DNA from 3 places in the Pseudovibrio sp. POLY-S9 genome. Region 2 is predicted to be linked to each of the others. Evidence: predicted binding sites of a transcription regulator. Region 2 holds the regulator's gene; each other region holds the start of a gene.

Region 1 (7,509 bases), on a different contig from region 2:
CATGCTGCCAATTACCGATCCCTTCTTCTACCTCTGTGCAATACCTGCTGTTTTCATCGTTGGCATGGCCAAAGGAGGATTCGGAGGCGGCCTCGCCCTTGTCGGTGTGCCGCTTATGTCATTGGCAATTCCACCTGTGCAGGCAGCAGGAATACTCCTCCCGATCCTGCTGGTCATGGACGCAGTCGGTCTTTTCTCTTACCGGGCAATCTTTTGCAGGAAAACACTGGCCATTCTCATACCAGCTGGCCTGACAGGAACTCTGATCGGCTATTTTGCTGCAGCCTACATCTCTGAAACCCACATCAGACTAGTCACTGGCGCAATCGCTTTGGTCTTTGTGCTCGATTATTGGTTCAACAATAAAGCCAACAAACCGCCAAAGCCGCAGAATGTTCTTTTAGGAGGGTTCTGGGGCACAGTTTCTGGTGTCACCAGTTTCATCGCCCATGCAGGCGGAGCCCCATTTCAAATGTATGTCTTGCCACTCAGACTGGCACCACCAGTCATGGCAGGTACCGCAGTCATCTTCTTTTCGGTCGTAAATTTCTCAAAAGTGCTGCCTTACTTCGCCCTTGGACAGTTTGACGCCAAAAACATCGCGACATCTCTTGTATTGCTACCGCTCGCCCCTCTGGCGACACTGGCGGGAATCAAGATCGTAAAACACATCAACAAAGAGCTGTTCTACAAGATCACGTATGCAGCCCTGTTTGTTATCGCACTCAAACTGATTTGGGATGGCGCATCAGGCTTTTAAGGCGTGTTATACGGTGGAGAGAAAGGATGTAGCATAAGCCATCAACTACGTGAGTATCAGTCGCGCTCACCCAAGCCGTGGTAAAGCACACTCTTGATCATGTCGATTGGCCCGTCGACCTCAAAAGCAGCATCCGGCATTGTCTTCCAGGTCACTCGGTTATGAAAGAAACCAGAGGGATCAGTCAGATCCAGATCTCCACGCGCGGGCGAAACAATCCGATACCGAACTTGCTTTGCATTATAGGCATCTGATGGATTGCCTGCATATTCTGAGCTTGGCGGCTGCCCTTCGACCCACGAGAAGAAATAAGTCCGCAGCTGATCTGCCATACTGCCTGTCGAATTGAGCTGACCGAAGTTGAGTTGGAGCCCGACAACCAGACAAACAGCTGTCGATATGGCCCAAAGATACCAATGATCCCGGAAGTGATTCAAAATGACTGCACGATTGAGATACAGCTGGATCAGAACAGGGAACGCCACCAACAAAACAAACCACTGCGCATCCTGTGATCGCTGTGGTCCGAGGGTGAAAATATAACCCGTCAGAGCCACGGTAATCGCGCAGAAAACCACGCCAAAGAATAAGGCGATTTTCCCCTGTCGATTTGGTGTCACTACGGTCATGCGAGCCCTGCTTGTTCATCACTCGCCGTATCAAACGGGTCGCGATTTATTCTTTTATCAGACAGGTGTACATTACAAATCGAAAGGCAAACGGGGAAGACTTCTGAGGTGTTGCAAATTGTCGCGAGCGTTTGTCTTGCCCAAAAACGCAACAAGATTTCACCTTTGCCGTTAAGTTAAGGCACCAGTTGCAACCACCGCATTTAAATTCGCCGAATATATCGACACCAATCCATAAAACATCTCAAAAATACTTATAGATGAAAGTCTAATAACAAGAAGATCCTCAGACTAACATCTAAGTCATCTGAACTACCCCCTACGCCTATACTCAGATATATCAAAATATGCGACACTCTTAATTCCAAGCTCTTCATCGGAGCCAATAACTATCTTGGGAAAGCTGATAGCCAGTTCAACGGATCTTCGCAGTTCTCTTGAGCGGAAGTTGAATGCCTGGGGAATTTCATGAAAAACAATAGTCCAAACACATCATATTTCGACAAAGACCTCCCAAAAACTGAAGCAAATTACACGCCATTAAGCCCACTCAGTTTTTTGGAGAGAGCTGCAAAAGTTTTTCCAAGCCACACAGCCATCATTCACGGCAAGATTCGTAGGTCCTATAAGGAGTTCTATGAGCGCTCTATTAAACTCGCGAGCGCCCTGGAAAAGCGTGGTATCGGCAAGAATGACTGCGTGTCTGTCATGCTGCCCAACACACCACCCATGCTTGAAGCTCATTACGGCGTACCAATGGCTGGAGCCGTTCTCCACGCACTCAACACCCGCCTTGATGCCGCTATCATCGCATTCCAGCTAGACCATGCAGAGAGCAAGCTCGTAATCGTTGATCGTGAGTTCTCGAAGGTCATGACCGAAGCATTGGAACTGGCAGCGGTGAAGCCGGAAGTGGTGCTTTACGACGACAAAGAATTCCCTCAATCAGCCTCCGCAATTGGAGAGTTGGAGTACGAGGAGCTGATCGCCAGCGGTTCCGCTGATTTTGACTGGCAACTTCCCGCGGATGAATGGGATGCAATCACGCTCAACTACACTTCGGGTACAACAGGAAACCCGAAAGGCGTCGTTTATCATCATCGTGGTGCTTACCTTCTTGCGCAAGCAAACATCATCACCGCAGCCATGGGCAAAAAACCAGTCTATCTCTGGACACTGCCAATGTTCCACTGCAATGGCTGGTGTTTCCCATGGGCCTTATCCCTCGTTGCCGGAACGCATGTCTGCCTCCGTCAAGTACGACAAGCCCCTATCTGGAATGCCTTGGCAGATGAGAAAGTTACGCACCTCTGCGGTGCTCCAATCGTGATGTCCACGCTGCTCAACACCCCCGAGGACCAAAAGCGCAAACTCACCCATGATGTCGAGTTTTTCACGGCTGCAGCACCACCACCTGAAGCTGTTCTTGCAGCGATGGCAGAGGAGAGCTTCAATGTTACCCATCTCTATGGGCTGACAGAAGTCTATGGCCCAGCCGTCGTCAACGAATGGCACGACCATTGGAATGAACTTCCAACATCAGAACAAGCTGCATTGAAAGCCAGGCAAGGCGTTAATTACGTCGCTTTGCAGGATCTCGCTGTTCTCGACCCCGAAACCATGAAACCAGTCCCTGCTGATGGAGAAACCATTGGCGAGGTCATGTTCAAGGGTAATGTTGTAATGAAAGGGTATCTGAAGAACCCCTCCGCAACACAGGAAGCCTTCAACGGCGGTTGGTTTCACTCAGGTGACTTGGGCGTTCAGCATGAAGACGGATACGTCCAGCTCAAAGACCGTTCCAAAGACATCATCATCTCAGGAGGTGAAAACATCTCATCCATTGAGATCGAGGAAGTCCTCTACAAACACCCGGAAATCTCCGCAGCAGCAGTGGTTGCCCGTCCCGATGACAAATGGGGGGAAACTCCCTGTGCGTTTGTGGAGCTAAAAGAGAACAGCAGTGTGACGGAAGACGATATCGTAACCTACTGCAAACAGCATCTGGCCAGCTTCAAATCACCAAGAACTGTTGTCTTCACAGACCTGCCGAAAACCTCAACAGGCAAGATCCAGAAGTTCGTACTGCGCGAAGAAGCAAAAAAGATCGGCTGACCCTAAGCAAAAAATGCGCCGCTAAAAGCGACGCATTCTCTATTCGGTTAAGAAAAAGGAAGCTACCCTGTCACTCGTATTCGCGAGATCTCATCCTTAAGCTTCAACTTTTGCCTTTTTAGATTGCCTAGTTCGATCTCATCCATCGAAGGATGGTGCTTGGCTGTTTCCAGCTCCCTCTCAATGGTAGCATGGCGGCGTTCCAGCTCAGTCAAATGCTCACGGATGGACATAGGTTTTGATCCTCCTACATTGTCTCTGTTACAGGTGGATGATGGCACCATTTTATTGAGTTGTCGAACTATGATTAGCTGTTTTTTTGGGGCCTCTACAACGCGAGATCGCTAATTCATGAAAAACTTAGGGAACTTATAAATGACCCAGTAAATTTAATGGGTTTCATATTCCACTCAAAAGAGAACTTCACTAAGTATTCAACCCTATATATACGCTGCGTAAATCCGTCATGAGACAACACTTCCTGTAAAAATCAAGAGACTCTTGTTCATCACCGTTGCACATTCGGTATACTGTTGCCGAGCGGTGAATTGCGACAACGCGCCCCACCAGATTTGATCATTGATGGGTCTCGTTGCACACAGACCGATATGTGTCATGTGAGGACAAAACGATGACGGAAGATACTCTCGATCAGGATAGCAAGCGTTCCGAGCTCGCTGAGTTGCGACAGGAGCATCGGGATCTTGATCATTCCATCGAAGCGCTCATTGAAACGGGACGGGCGGATGTTCTCCAGCTGCAACGCTTAAAGAAGAAAAAACTCATGCTAAGAGACCAGATTCAAGTGCTGGAAACACAGCTCTTACCTGACATTATTGCCTAAATTAGAGGCAGAGCTCTAACCTTCGTATACTATTGGCATTTCTTGTTGTAATTGGCTTGAAACACGCCGTGTTATTTCTATAATCCGCGCTTTCTTCCCAGACGCTCAGAGGGTGCCCGTTTTATGAACCGCACAGACCAGCCAGAAGTCGCTATCATCATGGGAAGCCAATCCGATTGGCCAACCATGAAAAATGCTGCAGATACGCTAGAAGCACTGGGAGTTTCCTATGATGCTCGCATCGTCTCAGCCCACCGCACCCCGGACCGTCTGGTAGAGTTTTCCAAAACAGCAAAAGAGAACGGCTTCAAGGTTGTTATCGCTGGCGCTGGCGGCGCAGCCCACCTTCCGGGTATGGCCGCATCCATGACACCGCTGCCAGTGTTTGGTGTTCCAATTGAGTCGCGCGCCCTGAAGGGACAAGATAGCCTCCTTTCCATCGTTCAAATGCCAGCAGGCATTCCGGTCGGCACTCTTGCTATTGGTCGTGCAGGTGCCGTCAACGCAGCATTAATGGCTGCCGCTGTTTTGGCACTCAACAATCCGGAGATCGCCGCCAATTTGGATGACTGGCGCGAAAAGCAAAGTCAGGCTGTAGCCGAGAAGCCAGTCAACCCGGAAGAGTAAGAGTTTCAGAGGCGCCCATTTGCAGGCGCCTCATTTGTTTCAAGCCGCCCTTAACATCTGGCCCCTAACATCTGGAAAGTTTTCGAAATGGGTTCCACACTACGTCCTGGCGACACGATTGGTATTTTGGGTGGAGGCCAGCTTGGCCGCATGATCGCGCAAGCTGCCAGCAGGATGGGCCTGAAGTGCCATATCTATTGCCCGGATGAAAACAGCCCCGCTTTTGAGGTCTCAGAAAAGAAGACTATTGCGGCCTACGAAGACGAACAAGCACTCACCCAGTTTGCGAAGAGCGTCTCGGTCGTCACTTATGAGTTCGAAAATGTCCCCGGCGAGACAGCCCGCATTCTGGAGCAGTTTGTTCCAGTTCGCCCCGGCCCACATGCACTGAAAGTTTCCCAGGATCGCCTGGCAGAAAAGACATTCCTTTCAGAAGAAGCGGCAACGCAGGTCGCTCCCTTCATAAAAGTCGACACGCAGGCAGAGCTGGAAGCTGCGCTCATGGAGTTGGGCGGTCAAGGTGTACTGAAAACGCGCCGTTTTGGATATGATGGCAAAGGCCAGATCATGATCCGTACACCTGAGGATATCGAAGGCGCCATGAGCAAGCTTGGCAATCAGCCATCTATCCTTGAAGGCATCGTCCCGTTTGAAAAAGAGATTTCCATCATCGTCGCTCGTGGCGTGGATGGAACGGTCAAATGCTATGATCCGGCGGACAACTACCACAAGAACCACATTCTGAAGACCTCCAGCGTACCAGCAGACATCCCGGCAGAAACCGCTCAGGAAGCCATCGATATGGCAACCCGCATCGCTGTTGCGCTCGATTATATCGGAGTGATGGGTGTAGAACTGTTTGTCGTCAGAGACGGCGAGGCTACAGAGCTGAAGGTCAATGAAATAGCGCCACGCGTTCACAATTCAGGTCACTGGACAGAAGACGCTTGTCCGGTTTCTCAATTTGAACAGCATGTTCGCGCTGTTGCAGGCTGGCCACTTGGCAGGCCAACCCGAGCACACAACGTCATCATGGAAAACCTGATTGGTGATGATGTGAACTCATGGGAATCAGCACTGCTCGAGCCAAACGCTCGTCTGACACTCTACGGTAAAGCCGAGACACGGGAAGGCCGCAAGATGGGCCACATCAACCACCTCTCCCCAAAATCCTGATCGAATTATTCTACAAAGAAAAAGCCCCGAAGATCTCTTCATCTTCGGGGCTTTTTCTTATTTAAACCAGACTATCCTAGCCTAACCAGACCAAGTTGATCGCGTTTTTGGAACCGGATCAGCAACAGGATGCCGGTGATAAAGAGACCACTGGCCAAACCAACCCAGATCCCTTCTGGGCCCCAGTTAAAGGTGAACGCCATCACGTAGGAAAGCGGCACCCCAATAATCCAGTAACCAATCACCGCAATCACCATTGGTATTCGCGTATCGGAAAGACCGCGCAGAACACCACCAGCAACCACCTGAATACCATCAACAACCATGTACACCGCTGCAATAAAGACCAGCGGCACGCCGAGGCGGATCACATCAGCTGCGTCTGGATTGCTGGTGTCCAGATAGAAGGAAATCAGTGTGTCAGGGATCGCAACAAATAACACCGCACCAAGCAGGCCAATCACAATGGACCAGATCAGTGCGACCCAACCGGCTCGCGTAATAGCATCAGCATCACTACGGCCAGATGCGATGCCAACACGCACCACGGCAGCATTAGCAAAGCCAAGCGGAATCATGAACGCAATACCAGAGAGCTGAACCGCAATACCGTGAGCAGCAAGCTCCAGTGTCCCGATCCACCCCATCATCAAAGCAGCAGCTGCAAACAGTCCCACTTCAGCAACCAACATGAGGGAGATCGGCCAGCCAAGGCGCAGAATTTCGAAAAACGCTGGCCAGTCTGCACGCCAAAAGCGAACAAACACCTCATATTTGCGAGACTTCTCTTCCCAAAACACATAGGCAATCAAAATCACACAGGATGCCAACGCAGTCACTACAGACGCAATCCCGGCACCTAGAATGCCAAGTTGAGGAAAGCCGTAATAGCCAAAGATCAACACATAATCGAGAAGTGCATTGACCACAGCACTCACCACAGTCGCCCACAAAACAATCTGCGAACGTTCAATACTGGTAAGAAAACTGCGTAGTGCCGCCACAAATAGGGATGGATACATCGACCACTGCACAATGCGCAGATAATCCGCAGCAATGGCAGAAACTTCTGCATCCTGCCCAAGAGCCAGCAAGAGGCTCTCACCGTTCCACAGCACGACCATCGCAAAAGTCGTATAAATGAGCGAAATCCAAAGGCCCATGCGCGAAGCACGCCGCACATTCCGCACGTCGCCTTTACCTTCGGCTCTGGATGCCAATGGCATAACGGCTTGCAAGAACCCAAGTCCTGCCAGCCATGTCAGAAAGAACAACTGCAAAGCCAGCACGGATGCTGCCAGCTCTGTTGCGCCAAGCCAACCGATCATCAATGCATCGGTGGCATTGATTGCCATCTG
Region 2 (7,509 bases):
ATAGGGAACAGTATGATTGATATCGCTCAGGACACTGCCGGTTCTGCCATTGGCGGGCGTGTCAAAGGCATTCCTTCCGGCGTCCATACGACAGACGAAGCTCGCAAGCGCCTGAAAAAGCGCTACAGCATGGAAGCGCGCTTCAAGGCTTACGGCATGGGTGCCATCGCACTGGCCGCAACATTTCTGGTTCTGCTGCTCTTCACAATTGTCGGCTCAGGCTTGCCTGCCTTCACTTACAACTACGTAAGCGTGCCGCTCAATCTGAGCGCAGAAAAGGTCGATCCAGCCAATCCGGCTGGCGCAAGTTACAACAAAATCATTCGCGACGGACTGAAGGCAGAATTGCCATTCGCTTCCGACCGGAAAAACCGCCGTGTGCTTTATTCTCTGGTGTCCTCCGGTGCCAATGTCACGCTGCAAAAGCAAGCAATAGCCGATCCATCCATACTGGGTGGGACTGGCCCGGTTGCGATCCCTCTCTCCGACTTTGCCGACCTTTATGTCAAAGGTCTGATCACAAAGAAAACCGAGATCGTCACCTCAAGCGCAGCAACAGTTTCCGGCACGGACGGTCAGGTGACCATCACCGCGCAGAAGCCTGAGTTTGAGCAGATCCTTGCGGCGTTGAAGACCTATTATGATCGTGAAATCGAACTGCTGACAGGCAAGATCGAAGCGCGTGGCCGATCAGAAATCAGCGTGAAAACCAAGATCGCTGGCTTGGAGACCCGCTTGGCCAATGAGAAAGACCCTCTCGTTGCACAGCGCCTGACCTCTGAGGTTGAAGGCAACAAAGCCGCTCTGGTCAAGATCATAAACGCACTGGAAAAGCAAAAAGCTGAACTGGTTACTCTGCATGGCCACCTTGCCAACATTGGCACGGGCGGCACACTCAACGCCAACATGCCAAGTTTCTTTGTAGAGGTGAACGGCGGAACCATTAAAGCAGAAAAGGTGACACCAACCAGCGTCACCGGAACAGCCTTTATTCCGCTGTCTACGGATGCTGCCGTGCCTGCTGGCCAGTGGGGCGTTGAAGAGCTGGAAACGCCAGAAAGTTTCCGCAAGTTTTCAGACAAAGAAATCGCCTACACCGATTATCTGGTCTCCAAAGGCACTGTTGCAAACGAGTGGAACTCTATCTTCTTCAAGTCCGGCGCGAGCCGTGAGCCGGAGATGGCAGGCATTTGGGGCGCAGCCGTTGGTTCCTTCTGGACCATGCTCGTTACCCTGTCCCTCTCGTTTCCAATTGGTGTGTCCGCTGCAATCTATCTGGAAGAGTTCGCACCAAAGAACCGCTGGACACATCTGATTGAGGTGAACATCAACAACCTGGCAGCCGTGCCATCGATCGTCTTCGGTCTGCTTGGTCTGGCAGTGTTCCTCAACGTCTTTGGATTGCCGAGATCGGCGCCCGTTGTCGGCGGTATGGTGCTGGCGCTCATGACCCTGCCAACCATCATCATCGCCTCCCGCGCAGCGCTTCAGGCAGTGCCGCCAAGCATCCGCGAAGCCGCACTCGGCGTCGGGGCCTCCCGCTTGCAGGCTGTGTTCCACCATGTGCTGCCACTGGCAATGCCGGGCATCCTGACCGGAACCATCATCGGTATGGCGCAGGCACTGGGTGAGACCGCACCGCTTCTCATGATCGGCATGGTGGCCTTCATTGTAGATATCCCGGCAAGTCCGGTTGATCCCTCTACCGTGCTGCCAGTTCAGATCTTCATGTGGGCAGACTTCCCGGAACCTGCCTTCCAGCAGAAAACCTCTGCCGCGATCATGGTGCTGCTCGGCTTCCTGATCTCGATGAATGCAATCGCAATCGTCCTTCGTAAACGTTTTGAGCGCCGCTGGTGATTTGAAAGGCAAGATCATGGCATTGGAAATGACCACAGACACCGAGAGTGCAATGGATACAACAATGAGCGCCCCTCCAGCCGTTTCAGCTGAAGGCGAAACACTCAAGATGCGTGGCCGCGATGTAAAAGTGTTTTACGGCGACAAGCAGGCCCTTCATGGTGTCGATCTGGATGTCCGCAAAAATCAGGTGACCGCGCTGATCGGCCCGTCCGGTTGCGGCAAGTCCACCTTCCTGCGCTGTCTGAACCGCATGAACGACACCATCGACATCTGCCGCGTGCAAGGCGATATTCTCCTCGATAATGACGATGTCTATGACCCGCGCATTGATGTGGTGGAACTGCGGGCCCGTGTTGGCATGGTGTTCCAGAAGCCCAACCCGTTCCCAAAATCAATCTTTGAGAACGTGGCCTACGGCCCACGCATCCACGGTCTGGCACAAGGTAAGTCGGATCTGGAAGATATCGTCGCAAGTTCCCTGCAGCGTGCAGGTTTGTTTGAAGAAGTGAAAGACCGTCTGGACGAGCCGGGCACAGGCCTTTCCGGTGGTCAGCAGCAGCGCTTGTGCATCGCGCGCGCAATCGCTGTGTCTCCGGAAGTGATCCTGATGGATGAGCCGTGTTCTGCGCTCGACCCGATTGCCACTGCAAAAGTGGAAGAGCTGATGGACGAACTGCGCCAGAACTACACCATTGTTATCGTAACCCACTCCATGCAGCAGGCCGCACGTGTATCCCAGCGCACCGCGTTCTTCCATCTGGGTAATCTGGTGGAAGAGGGGCTGACCAACGATATCTTCACCAACCCAAAAGACCAGCGCACGCAGGATTACATCACAGGCCGTTTTGGTTAAAAATAAAAGAGCGGTACTCTAAGGAGATATCCGATGAAAGATCATATTGTCTCTTCCTTCAATGAAGAGCTGAAAGAACTGGCCGGACGTGTCGTTGAAATGGGCGGACTGGCAGAAACCCTGGTTCACGACGCTGTCACTGCACTGCTGAGACAGGACCGCGAACTGGCAACCCGCACCATCGCCGCCGACCAGCGCCTGGACAACATGCAGGCCGAGCTGGAAGAGCTGTGCATCTCCGTGATCGCACGCCGCCAGCCAATGGCAAGCGATCTGCGCGACATCATCGCCGCCATGCGCATCTCCAACGATCTGGAGCGCGTTGGCGACATGGCCAAGAACATCGGCAAGCGAACACTGGCGATTGAATCTGAGTTCAACAACAAGCAGCTCGCTGTTGGTGTTGAGCACATGTCTGATCTGGCTCTGGAACAGCTCAAAGCCGTTCTGGACGCCTACACCTCTGGTGATCTCGAGGTTGTCCAACGCGTACATGTTCGCGATGACGAAGTGGATGCGCTTTACACCAGCCTGTTCCGCCAGCTGCTCACCTACATGATGGAAGACCCGCGCTCCATCACCATGTGCGCGCACTTGTTGTTCTGCGCAAAGAATATTGAGCGCATCGGTGATCATGCAACCAATATCGCAGAAAACATCTACTACATGATCTCCGGAAGCCACCTTCCAACAGATCGTCCAAAGACGGACGAGCTGGCGCAGAGCACAACCGTGTAGAGTGTGTTCACTTATAACGAGCAGAACACACGCAATTGCTTTATAAGAGAAGGTGCAAAGAGAGCACTTTAATATGCCTAAGATACTGATTGTAGAAGACGAAGAACCGCTAAGCCTGCTGCTGCGCTATAACCTTGAAGCAGAGGGCTACACTGTTGACGTGTGCGCAAGAGGAGATGAGGCGGAACTCCTCCTACAGGAAAGCCAGCCGGACCTGCTGCTGCTGGACTGGATGCTTCCGGGCCTCTCTGGCATCGAGCTCTGCCGTCGTTTGCGGGCACGCTCAGAAACCGAGCGCATGCCGATTATCATGCTCACAGCGCGCGGCGAAGAATCCGAGCGCATCCGCGGTCTGGCAACCGGGGCTGACGATTATGTCGTCAAACCGTTCTCCGTTCCGGAACTTATGGCCCGTGTTCGTGCGATCTTCCGCCGTGCATTGCCAGAAGTTGTTTCCACAATGCTTAAGTCTGGCGACATCGAGCTCGACCGCGAAACCCACCGCGTGCGCAGAACAGGCCGCGAAATCCACCTCGGCCCCACAGAATACCGCCTGCTGGAGTTCCTCATGAGCGCACCTGGCCGCGTTTACTCCCGTGAACAGCTGCTGGATGGTGTCTGGGGCCATGATGTTTACGTAGATGAGCGCACTGTGGACGTCCACGTAGGCCGCCTGCGCAAAGCCATCAACAAAGGCCGCATGAAAGACCCGATCCGCACCGTCCGCGGCGCCGGATACGCTTTCAACGACCAGTTCGCTGTTGGGTAATTGATCTCTGCTATATGCGCATTGTGAAACTGCATCTCCCTTCCAGAGGTGCAGACAAAAAACAATGCGGATAACAAATGATAATCAAGACGGTTGATCGAGCGACCGCTCATATCTACGACAATCTCTGTCAGGCCTACGAGGCAGAGTTCTCACCTCTCACACACAAACATCCAAACGCGGATGGTTTGTTTGCCAAAGACACGCTCCTTGAAGGCAACATCACCGGCTATCTGGCTTTAAATGATGATATCCCCGCCGGGTTAGCTGCAATCAAGCAGCAAGATCATCACGACTTTGAAGTCTGCGAGTTTTACGTGGTGCCAGTGTTCCGCAGACATAAACTGGGACAGCGTTTTGCCGCTGCGTTGTTTGATCAAATGTCCGGTAACTGGCAGATCAAGCAGATTGAAGGCGCTGATCAGGCCATTGCCTTTTGGCGTTCCGTTATCAACACCTACACCTCAGGTCAGTTTTTGGAAGAAAACTATACGGACCCATACTGGGGCGCCGTCACCCGCCAAACCTTTAAAGCTCACTAGTTCTCAGGCCAGAGCGACAAGCGCCATATCAAGACGACACGCAAACAGCAAAAAGCCGGGCTTTGGACCCGGCTCAATACGTTGCTTTTTCAGCTCAGATTAGCTTGCGCGGCGGTTGCGGCGGTCGCTGACGGGCTGATAGGCAATGCTGCGGTGATGCGCACAATAAGGTGTGCCTGCATCTGACTGGCGACCACAGAAATAGAAGTCATCAGAACTCGGATCACCAATCGGCCACTTACAGGTGCGCTCATTCAATGTCAGGATGGAGGCGCGCTCTGAAACCGGAATAAAGAGATCGGAGGTTGGGACTGGAGAAATTTCTGGTTGGATAGCTTCAATCGGTTCAACTTTAAGGGCGTTGGCACCGGCTATCGTTGGCTGAATTTGTCGGGGACTTGGAGAAGGCGCAACAGCTGCAATCGCTTCAGCCACTGTTGGTTTGGTTGAGGTGACGACCCTTGCCGCTGGGGCAGGTGCCTTTCTCGTTTTGGTTGCACCACCTCCCGATTTGGCGCGACCTGAAAGACCAAGGCGATGAACCTTACCAATCACCGCATTACGGGTTACATTGCCAAGTTCCCCCGCGATTTGACTGGCGCTTAACCCGTCTGCCCAAAGTTTGGTTAGTAACTCTACACGTTCTGCTGTCCAGCTCATTAAAGGGCCCCGTCTTCCTTCAGTGGCGCGCAAAACAGCATTCGCTCAGTTCGGACGCATCCGAAAGTGCCGCTTACCTGAGCGTGTGTGCTTGCAGCGTTCAGTAACTACGAGATGGTGTATAACTCTTGTCACACAGTACTATATGGGCGTTGATACGAGCAATAACCTCAAAGAATTGAGGTGGGGAAGACTCTGGTTTTCCCCAGAATTGCCGTACTACTACTTACCTATAACAGCCTTCTTGTGGTGGGAGAAGATTATCAATCTAAAGAATAGGAGCTGTTTGTTAAACCAAGTTCCACCGCATTCTTTCCAACACAAAGTAAGAGCTGATAGCGTTACCCCGTTGATATTTAATACATATATTTACCACTGAAAAACAACTAGTAAAAAACACTAGTAAACTACAAATTGCATAACACAAGAACTAAGCGCACTCCTCTCTCATATGCCGTAGTACACGCTAGAGGTGTATTGAATAAACCTTAAGAACCGTGGAAAAAAACTGGTCATAGAGCATGGGATTTAATCTCTACTCTATCCTCTAAAAATGCCACAATGCATGCTTCTTCCGGTAGTAGCCTGTTTAAGCTGCACCAGAGGGAGAGACACAAGGCTGGCAGCCAATTCCTGAACGGGAGTAAGGTATTGCTGGCAATACGTGTTATTGACTGCCCTGAGGGAACGCGGTTTATATGTCGCTTCTCTTAGTTTCAAAACGCCACAAGGCGTTTTTTTGTTTTTGTAGCAACCAGGACTTTTGAGCATATCGAGAAAGCTCAATCCATGAGGAGTAAGAAATGACGACTTCGTCGCTAATGCAGACTTATGCACGCTCAGACCTCGCGTTCGAGCGTGGGGAAGGTGTCTGGCTGATTGCGGCTGATGGTCGACGATACATGGATTGTGCCTCGGGTATTGCCGTCTCCGGCTTGGGTCATGCACACCCAAAGCTCGTTGAGGCGCTCAAGTCTCAGGCTGAAAAGCTGTGGCACGTCACCAATCTCTATACAATTCCAGAGGGTGAGAAGCTTGCAAAGCTGCTGACAGACAACACCTTTGCTGATGTTGTGTTCTTCACCAACTCCGGGACGGAAGCAACAGAAGGGGCCATGAAGGCCGCACGGCGCTATCACTTTGCCAAGGGCAATCCGGAAAAGAACCGCATTATCACCTTTGAAAATGCGTTCCACGGCAGAACCATGGCAGCGCTCGCCGCTGGTGGCCAGCAAAAGTACCTCGAAGGCTTCGGCCCCGCGCCAGAAGGGTTCGATCAGGTGCCTGTTGGTGATCTGGACGCGGTTAAAAAGATGGTCGGACCGGAAACTGCAGCCATCATGCTGGAGCCGGTTCAGGGTGAAGGTGGTATCCGCACCATGGACTCGGCCTTCCTGAAAGGTCTGCGCCAGATCTGTGATGAGAATGACTTGTTGCTGATCTACGATGAGATCCAGACAGGCGTTGGCAGAACCGGCAAACTCTTTGCCCATGAGTGGGCAGGCGTTGCACCGGATCTGATGGCGATTGCAAAAGGCATCGGTGGCGGCTTCCCAATGGGGGCGTTCCTCGCAACCAATGAAGCGGCCAGTGGCATGGTTCCTGGCGTTCACGGCACCACCTTCGGCGGCAACCCGCTGGCGATGGCTGTTGGGAATGCTGTTCTGGAAACGGTTCTGGAACCGGGTTTTCTGGAAGCTGTGCAGGAAAAAGGCTTGCAGCTGAAACAGAAGCTGGCCTGCGCTGTTGATCAGCACAGTGATGTGTTTGAGCTGGTGCGCGGTGAAGGCCTGATGCTTGGCTTGAAATGCAAAGTGCCGAACACACAAGTGCTGGCACACATGCGCAATAACGGCCTGCTGCCAGTTGGTGCCGGAGACAACGTGCTCCGTATTATGCCACCAATGATCATTACCGCTGAAGAAATTGACATGCTCGTCCAAAAAATCGAAGCCGCTGCTGCGGATGTGGAAACCGAGCTGAAAACTGCCGAGACTGCCAAATGACCACTATGACAAAACCACAGCACTTTCTCGATATCAGCGATTTTTCCGGTGATGACCTTCGCCAGATTATGCAGGTCT
Region 3 (7,509 bases), on a different contig from region 2:
CAACGCTCTCAACGAAGGATTGCAAATGCCGCCCGAGAATGGGTTTCGCATCACAACGATGTGGTTGGAAAAACCTTGCGATTTGATGCGGTTATTCTTCCCAAACACGGAGAAGCCCAACACTTTCCTAATCTTTTTGAAGCTGAAATTTTTTAGGAAACAAATATTTTATCGCAAAAATGTAGACAAATTGCTTTCTGACCCACATATCTGCAGCTAACATCCATTTTTATTTACATGGATTTCTATCCCAGCGTTATTTCAGGAGTGCCTCATGTCCCAAGCAGCTTCTTCTGGTGCCAAGCGGCCGCTTAAAGTCGCCGTACAGATGGACCATATCTCTACCATCAACATTGCGGGCGACAGTGCTTTTGCTCTGATGTTAGAAGCGCAGGATCGTGGTTATGAACTGTATCACTACACACCAGAGCGTCTGGCGCTGTGGGGTGAAAAGGTTATGTGCCGCGTTGAGCCGGTAACCGTGCGCGACGAAGCAGGCAATCACTTCAGTTTTGGTGAACCGCAGCGCGTTGACATGTCTGAAATGGACGTCATTCTGATGCGTCAGGATCCTCCATTTGATCTGGCTTACATCGCTGCGACCCACATTCTCGAAAAGCTTTCCGAGACAACGCTCGTTCTGAACAATCCAGTCTCTGTGCGTAATGCACCAGAGAAACTGTTTGTGACCCAGTTTGCGGACCTGATGCCACCAACGCTGATCACCCATGATCGCAAGGAGATTGATGAGTTCCGCAACATCCATAGCGACATCGTGATGAAGCCGCTGTTTGGGCATGGTGGAGCTGCTGTTTTCCGCGTGACCAAGGATGACCTGAACTATGGGTCTCTTTACGACTTCTTCTCCGTCACGTTTCGCGAACCTTGGGTCATTCAGAAGTTTCTGCCGAATGTGAAGCACGGTGATAAGCGGATTCTCCTGGTTGATGGTGAGTTTGCTGGTGCAGTAAACCGTGTGCCTGCAGAAGGTGACTTACGCTCCAACATGGTGCGTGGCGGATCTCCAAAAGACAGTGACCTGACCGAGCGCGAAAGAGAGATTTGCGCACGCCTTGGGCCGACACTGAAAGAGCAGGGACTCATTCTCGTTGGAATCGATGTGATTGACGGAAACCTCACTGAAATCAACGTGACTGCCCCAACTGGCATTCGAGCGATCCAGAAGCTGGGCGGGCCAGATGTAGCCGGTATGGTCTGGGATGTGCTTGAAAAAAAGCTGGAAGCCTAAAAAGTAACAAAAGCCCTGTTCTTCAACAGGGCTTTTCTTTTTCATCATGAACTCCGAGAATTCAGGTAGAGCTTCTTATGGGAGCTTTCGTATTTCTGAGTATTCAAGGCTTGTGTGTTTCTCATTCGTTCCTGCTTAATTACTACAATGATGATTAATTGTGGCCGCAGGAGTGTCAGGTGTTTGCTCGCATCTCTACCGTTTCCTTTCAGGGTGTCGACGCTGCAAATGTTGACGTGCAGGTCCAGATTAGCCCCGGATCCGTCTATTTCACTCTTGTTGGCCTGCCTGACAAGGCAATTGCAGAGAGCAAAGAGCGGGTTCGCTCAGCACTCATAGCCTCCGGCCTGGCGCTACCAGCCAAACGTGTGACGGTTAATCTTGCTCCGGCTGACCTGCCCAAGGAAGGATCTCATTATGACCTTCCAATTGCACTTGGCCTCTTGGTGGCGATGGGGGCACTGCCTGCGGAAGCTGTCGAAGGCTTCCTCGTACTAGGTGAGCTCTCACTGGATGGCAGCATTTCGCACGTAAACGGAGCCCTCCCAGCTGCAATCGCTGCTGTTGCAAACGAGAAAGGTTTGATCTGTCCGGCAAGTTGCGGCTCTGAAGCGGCATGGGCGGATGAGAACCTGAAGATTATGGCCGCGGGATCACTGGTTCAGCTCTACCGCGCCTTGAAAGGTGATATTACTCTTTCTGCCCCAAAACCGCGTAGCTCTCCACAAGTTGCCAGTTCACTGGACCTTGCCGATATTCGAGGTCAGGAAACAGCGAAGCGGGCACTGGAGATTGCTGCAGCTGGCTCTCATAACCTGATGATGGTTGGCCCACCAGGTTCTGGAAAGACCTTGCTCGCAAGCAGGTTACCCGCTCTTTTGCCACCGCTCTCAGCTCGCGAACTTCTGGAAGTATCCATGATCGCTTCCATATCAGGCGAGTTGGAAGATGGCGCTTTGAGCAATCAACGCCCCTTCCGAGCACCGCATCATTCTGCATCCATGGCCTCACTGGTTGGCGGAGGCATAAAGGCCAGACCCGGTGAAGTGTCCATGGCTCACAATGGTGTGCTTTTTTTGGATGAATTGCCAGAATTCGATAGTTCCGTTTTGGACAGCTTGAGACAACCTATTGAGAACGGTGTGGCAACGATTGTGCGAGCCAATTATCGCGTGAGCTACCCATCCATAGTGCAAGTGGTTGCTGCGATGAACCCTTGCCGTTGCGGGTATGCGGGAGAACCGGGACACACTTGCAGGCGAGGCGATAAATGCGCCAGTTCTTATCAGTCGCGAGTGTCCGGGCCATTCCTTGACCGGATGGATCTGCAACTACATGTTCCCGCGGTTTCTGCAAGAGACCTGATCAGCCCGCGCACTTCTGAGAGTTCGCAGGTGGTTGCTCAACGTGTTGCGCGTGCTCGTGCAATACAGCAAGCTCGCTATGCCTCTCTTGGGTTAGATATCACAGTCAACGCACATGCCAGTGCACGGACCATCGAGCAAATTGTTGCATTGGATCAAGGCAGTAAAGAGTTGATTGAACAGGCCTCCATACAATTTGGTCTTTCTGCACGTGGATACCATCGTGTTTTGAAACTATCACGGACAATCGCAGATATGGACGGGTCAGAGTCCGTTCAGCGTATTCACCTGGCCGAGGCCCTGAGCTTCAAACGCTCTTCAGCCTATTTGGCCGCTGCATAATCTGTTATATCCTACCAATTGAATTTTACTGATTAACCGAAATAGTTCGGGTGGAGCAAAAGCTGTGTTGAAACGGAGACTGAAAACTGAGGAGAGCACCCATGTTGTTACTCAGGCTCGCGTGTCTCTGATTAAGCAAAGCGAAATCACCGAGAAATCCTCCTTTGTTCTAAAGAGCCTCTCCATTTTCGTGGGCGTTATATGCTTGCTGATTGCGTTGTTGCTGACCGATTGGCAGTCCTTACAAGGTTTCTATGTTGTGTTGCTTGCTTTTGGAGCTGGCGCTGTCTTGTTTCGCCGGTTTCCAGCAAGTGATGTTATCGCACAAAGTTGGAAGACAGCTCAAATCCAGAGTGAAGTGGAGCAACTTGAAGACCCGTCTGAACTAGCTAGCGATACTGACTGGCAATTACGTGAAGCGGATGATCGGCATCGTTCCATTCTGGATGCGCTGGGCGCTATCGTGATCCGTTGTGATAGCAATGGGGTGGTGCTGTCCGTCAATGATGCAGGAAAACGCAATTTTCCGACTGGGTTTGGAGTTGAGATCGGAAGGGCTATACATCTGCCTTATGCCGAAGACTTTACTCCTGATCTTGAGGAAGGGGCTGCTGGGACTACTGAAGACGTTGCTTTGCGTACAAAACATGGCACCCGCTGGTATTCACTCCTGCGCCTGAGCATTCGCGATGGCAGCGGTGGAGCTCCTATCATTCAGTGGATCCTGACGGATGTCACAGATAGGCGACAAGCTGAGCAAAAGCTGCGAGAAGATCGCGACCATGCAGCAAATGCCAGCGAGGCAAAATCTCGCTTCCTTGCGATGGTCAGTCACGAAATTCGCACCCCCCTAAACGGTGTCTTGGGCATGGCAGATTTGTTGGATGACACGACAACCACTGCAGAGCAGCAAAATTACATAAATGCGATCAGAACTTCAGGCTCCACACTTTTGATGCTCATTGATGAGGTACTTGATTATTCCAAGATCGAAGCAGGAAAGCTGGAGTTGGAGACTGGCAATGTTGAGCTTGCTCCGTTAGTGGAACGCGTTGTGGAGCTGCTCTCTCCCAAAGCCCATGCAAAGGGATTGCAGATTGGTTCATTTATCAATCCAGCCGTACCAAAAACCATCCAGAGTGACCCCGCACGGTTGCAGCAAATCCTATACAATCTAGTTGGAAACGCGATCAAATTTACAGAAGAAGGCGGAGTTTCTTTAGTCCTGCAAGTCGCTACGGATACCACAGGCCATCATCTACTGGAGTTCGCTGTTCAAGATACTGGCCCCGGTATGGATGACGTTACAGCAGCTCGCATCTTCCGGGAATTTGAACAGAGTGAATATGGGCGTGACCGTAAGTTCGATGGAGCTGGCCTGGGCTTGGCAATTTCCAAACGACTCGCGGAGCTTATGGGAAGTTCTCTCACCGTTCAGAGCCAACTGGGTTGTGGCTCCACTTTCCTTCTTGAGATGCCAGTTGATGAGATTTCAGAGGACTTTGTAAAAGACCATGATAATCGTATCGCGATCATAACCAGTAATCAGATTGAGGCCGACCTCGTCTATAAAACGCTGAGCACAAGCGGTTACAATCACACCAAGGTTCTGGCAGCAGATGAACTTGAAGGTTTGCCTCTTACGACACAATTTGACCGTTTGCTTGTTGGTGAAGAATATGTAGAACGCATTCGCAATTTCTATGGGCAGCAATCTGAGAGTGCACCGGAGATCTTTGTCCTCATTAAACCACAGGAGCGGGCGCGGATTGCAGATATCAAGACCGGGGAGTTTTCTGGTTACTTGACCCGTCCTGTTCGTCGCAGCTCACTGCTTCGGGTACTCTCCCCCGGTTTGCTGCAGACTGACGCGGTAGATAACGATGTAATAGAAAAAGAGGTGGCGCCTATACAGCAAGGCCAAAACACAAATCTCAATGTATTAGTGGCCGAAGATAATCCAATTAACTGGATGCTGGTTCAAGCACTACTGGACAAACTGGGCCACAGATCGGAGCTTGCGGAGGATGGGCATAAGGCTGTTTCGCTCTGTGCCAGCGGCACGTTTGATATTGTGCTTATGGATCTGCACATGCCCGGTCTGGATGGACTTGAAGCCATCTCCAAAATTAGAGGCAGGGAAGACAAATCTGCGTCGCAAGTGCCAATTTATGTTGTTTCAGCAGATGTTATGCCGGAGGCAAAAGAAGAGGCTATTAAGGCCGGAGCAGACGGTTTTTTAAGCAAACCCCTAAAAAAGCAGGATCTCGAGGCTGTTTTAAAACGCTATGCTAAGGGATAGCTCGGTATATTTAGCCTGTTCAATATCACGAGGCGGTTGTTATACTCAGATTAACCGCGACCGCAGCATTGTTTAGCAAATGTGAGCGTCGTTACGCGGGTAAATGTTGGTGTTGTGTCACTCAACTGTCCTAAAATGGGCTTATATCACAGATTGACTACCCAAAATTGACATGGGTGACTCAATTGGTGCAAATTCAGAAAGGCGTTCTCATTATTGCAATGTTTCTTAAGCACCTAAGCAATATGAGATAATAATAGTATGGCTGGATCTGGACATATTTCCCCGATGAAAGTCCTAAAAAAGTTCACACCGAGTAAGCTGTCAGGGCGACCTGCGCCGCGGTGGATCCCTCAGGCAATGCTTGGAAAAATGCCGGAGGCAGGACAAAGCCTCGGTAAGGTCGGCCCACTCGAGGTTCGTCTTTCCAACGGAGCCAAAGAACTCAAGCAATCTCAGCGTTTACGCTACGAAGTGTTTTACGAAGAGATGTCCGCTATTGCAGATGCACAAACTCAGTTATCGCGTCTTGATCGCGACAGTTATGACGAGATTTGTGATCATCTATTGGTCGTTGATCACAACAGTCAGGTTCGCAACAAACCATTTTCCAAACTCAAGCCGCAGATCGTAGGCACTTACCGATTGCTCCGTCAGGAACTTGCACAGCTCAATGGCGGTTTCTACACAGCAGGCGAGTTTGATATTCAAGGGATTCTGGATCGTCACAGTGATCTGAATTTCATGGAACTCGGTCGTTCTTGTGTTTTGAAACCTTATCGCACCAAGAAGACCGTAGAATTGCTATGGCATGGCATCTGGTCTTATGTGCTGACGAATAATGTAGATGTTATGATTGGCTGTGCCTCTATCGAAGGTACTGATCCTGATCTTCTTGCTGAGCAGCTTTCCTTCCTGCATCATTTTGCTAGTGCGCCAGAAGAATGGCATGTATCAGCACTGCCGGACCAGTATGTAGAAATGAACCGCATTGCGAAAGATCAGGTGGATCAACGCGCTGCGCTACGTTCTCTGCCACCGCTGATTAAAGGATATCTACGCCTTGGCGCCTATATCGGTAACGGAGCAGTTGTTGATCACCAGTTCGGTACCACTGATGTTTTGATCATCATGCCAGTGTCCAAGCTGAACTCACGCTATGTGAACTACTATGGTCAAGATGCCAGCCGGTATTCCAGCTGATCACAGAGCTACTAGTATCTCAAAATGGAGAGGGCGGGTTTCCGCCCTTTTTTATTTGCGTAGAAGCGCTAACATCTCTTCATATTTGTGGCATTTCCCGGCCAACTCCGCGCAATTCACCTCAATAGCTTAACGCTCAATTAAGCGTGTTTCCCTAAAATCGTTCGTGTTTTGTATCCAGGTTGCGACCTCCCTCCCAAGTGGTCAGTAGCCTGAGTTTGTTCAGGCTTGCTCAATCTTTAATGGCAATATTTGCCCAAAATTTGAGTGATTGGTACTGGGGTGTTTTAAAGTTATGGCGACAGGCCAAAATGGAAATGGCAAAAAACGGAGGCCAGTGCGCCCCGGGCAACGCCCTTCCGGCAGGCCGCCTCAACACCCTGAGGGACAGCGTCTTAAACGCCCAGCACAACCTCAACGCCCACGCTTACAAGGCGTCGCATTGCGTCCGGACGAGGTGGAAGATTATATTCGCCGCCCGAGCAAAACCAACGCTCCAAGCAAGCAATCATCATCAGGGCAACGCTCTTCACCGCAAAACCCAACGGCACAGGCCAGAAAACCTGCACCTCAACGTCCCAGACCTGCGCAAGGAGCGCCAGTCAAGAAGCCTGCCAAAAAGCCTAGCCGCAAGGCACGTCAACAGACACTGGCAGCTCTTGATGCAGCAACCTCCTCTGGCAAGCCAAAGAGCCAAAGCAAGTTTCGACGGTTCTTGTGGAAGTCCTTTCGCTTTTCCATGTATTGGAGCGTCGTACTTGGCATTTGGGGGATCGTCGTTGTTGGCGGTATTCTCACCTATTACGCTGCGCATTTGCCACCAGCATCGGAGTGGGCTGTTCCGCAACGCCCACCTAACGTGCGCATCGTTTCAGCAAACGGCACTTTGATTGCCAATCGTGGAGATACCGGCGGAGAGGCCGTCCGTCTTGAGCAGTTGCCTACGTATCTGCCTGAAGCTGTAATGGCTATTGAAGACAGGCGGTTCAGGTATCATTTCGGCATCGATCCAATTGGTCTCGCCCGCGCTGCATTTGTCAACTACACCA

What was found. The regulator PhoB, encoded in region 2, activates phosphate uptake and scavenging genes when phosphate is short. The targets are predictions, from matches to a motif close to TGTCATNNANCTGTCAT.
Region 1: the regulator PhoB is predicted to act here: its motif matches at 3,765-3,781, upstream of PPL9_RS31170 (DUF465 domain-containing protein).
Region 3: the regulator PhoB is predicted to act here: its motif matches at 5,373-5,389, upstream of PPL9_RS13445 (GNAT family N-acyltransferase).

What each region holds. Positions count from the first base shown of each region.
Region 1 covers NZ_LCWX01000086.1:114,326-121,834, forward strand. Annotated here, with positions in the region: gene PPL9_RS07055 (sulfite exporter TauE/SafE family protein) at 2-760, shown strand; gene PPL9_RS07060 (hypothetical protein) at 817-1,389, opposite strand; gene PPL9_RS07065 (acyl-CoA synthetase) at 1,858-3,504, shown strand; gene PPL9_RS31170 (DUF465 domain-containing protein) at 3,567-3,737, opposite strand; gene PPL9_RS07070 (DUF465 domain-containing protein) at 4,136-4,348, shown strand; gene purE (5-(carboxyamino)imidazole ribonucleotide mutase) at 4,472-4,975, shown strand; gene PPL9_RS07080 (5-(carboxyamino)imidazole ribonucleotide synthase) at 5,063-6,151, shown strand; gene PPL9_RS07085 (MATE family efflux transporter) at 6,223-7,509, opposite strand, start outside.
Region 2 covers NZ_LCWX01000228.1:94,804-102,312, forward strand. Annotated here, with positions in the region: gene pstA (phosphate ABC transporter permease PstA) at 13-1,860, shown strand; gene pstB (phosphate ABC transporter ATP-binding protein PstB) at 1,913-2,716, shown strand; gene phoU (phosphate signaling complex protein PhoU) at 2,750-3,454, shown strand; gene phoB (phosphate regulon transcriptional regulator PhoB) at 3,528-4,223, shown strand; gene PPL9_RS23110 (GNAT family N-acetyltransferase) at 4,301-4,765, shown strand; gene PPL9_RS23115 (GcrA family cell cycle regulator) at 4,865-5,425, opposite strand; gene PPL9_RS23120 (aspartate aminotransferase family protein) at 6,229-7,431, shown strand; gene argF (ornithine carbamoyltransferase) at 7,428-7,509, shown strand, end outside.
Region 3 covers NZ_LCWX01000145.1:257,262-264,770, forward strand. Annotated here, with positions in the region: gene PPL9_RS13425 (YraN family protein) at 1-156, shown strand, start outside; gene gshB (glutathione synthase) at 275-1,249, shown strand; gene PPL9_RS13435 (YifB family Mg chelatase-like AAA ATPase) at 1,429-2,955, shown strand; gene PPL9_RS13440 (response regulator) at 3,020-5,257, shown strand; gene PPL9_RS13445 (GNAT family N-acyltransferase) at 5,618-6,460, shown strand; gene PPL9_RS13450 (PBP1A family penicillin-binding protein) at 6,756-7,509, shown strand, end outside.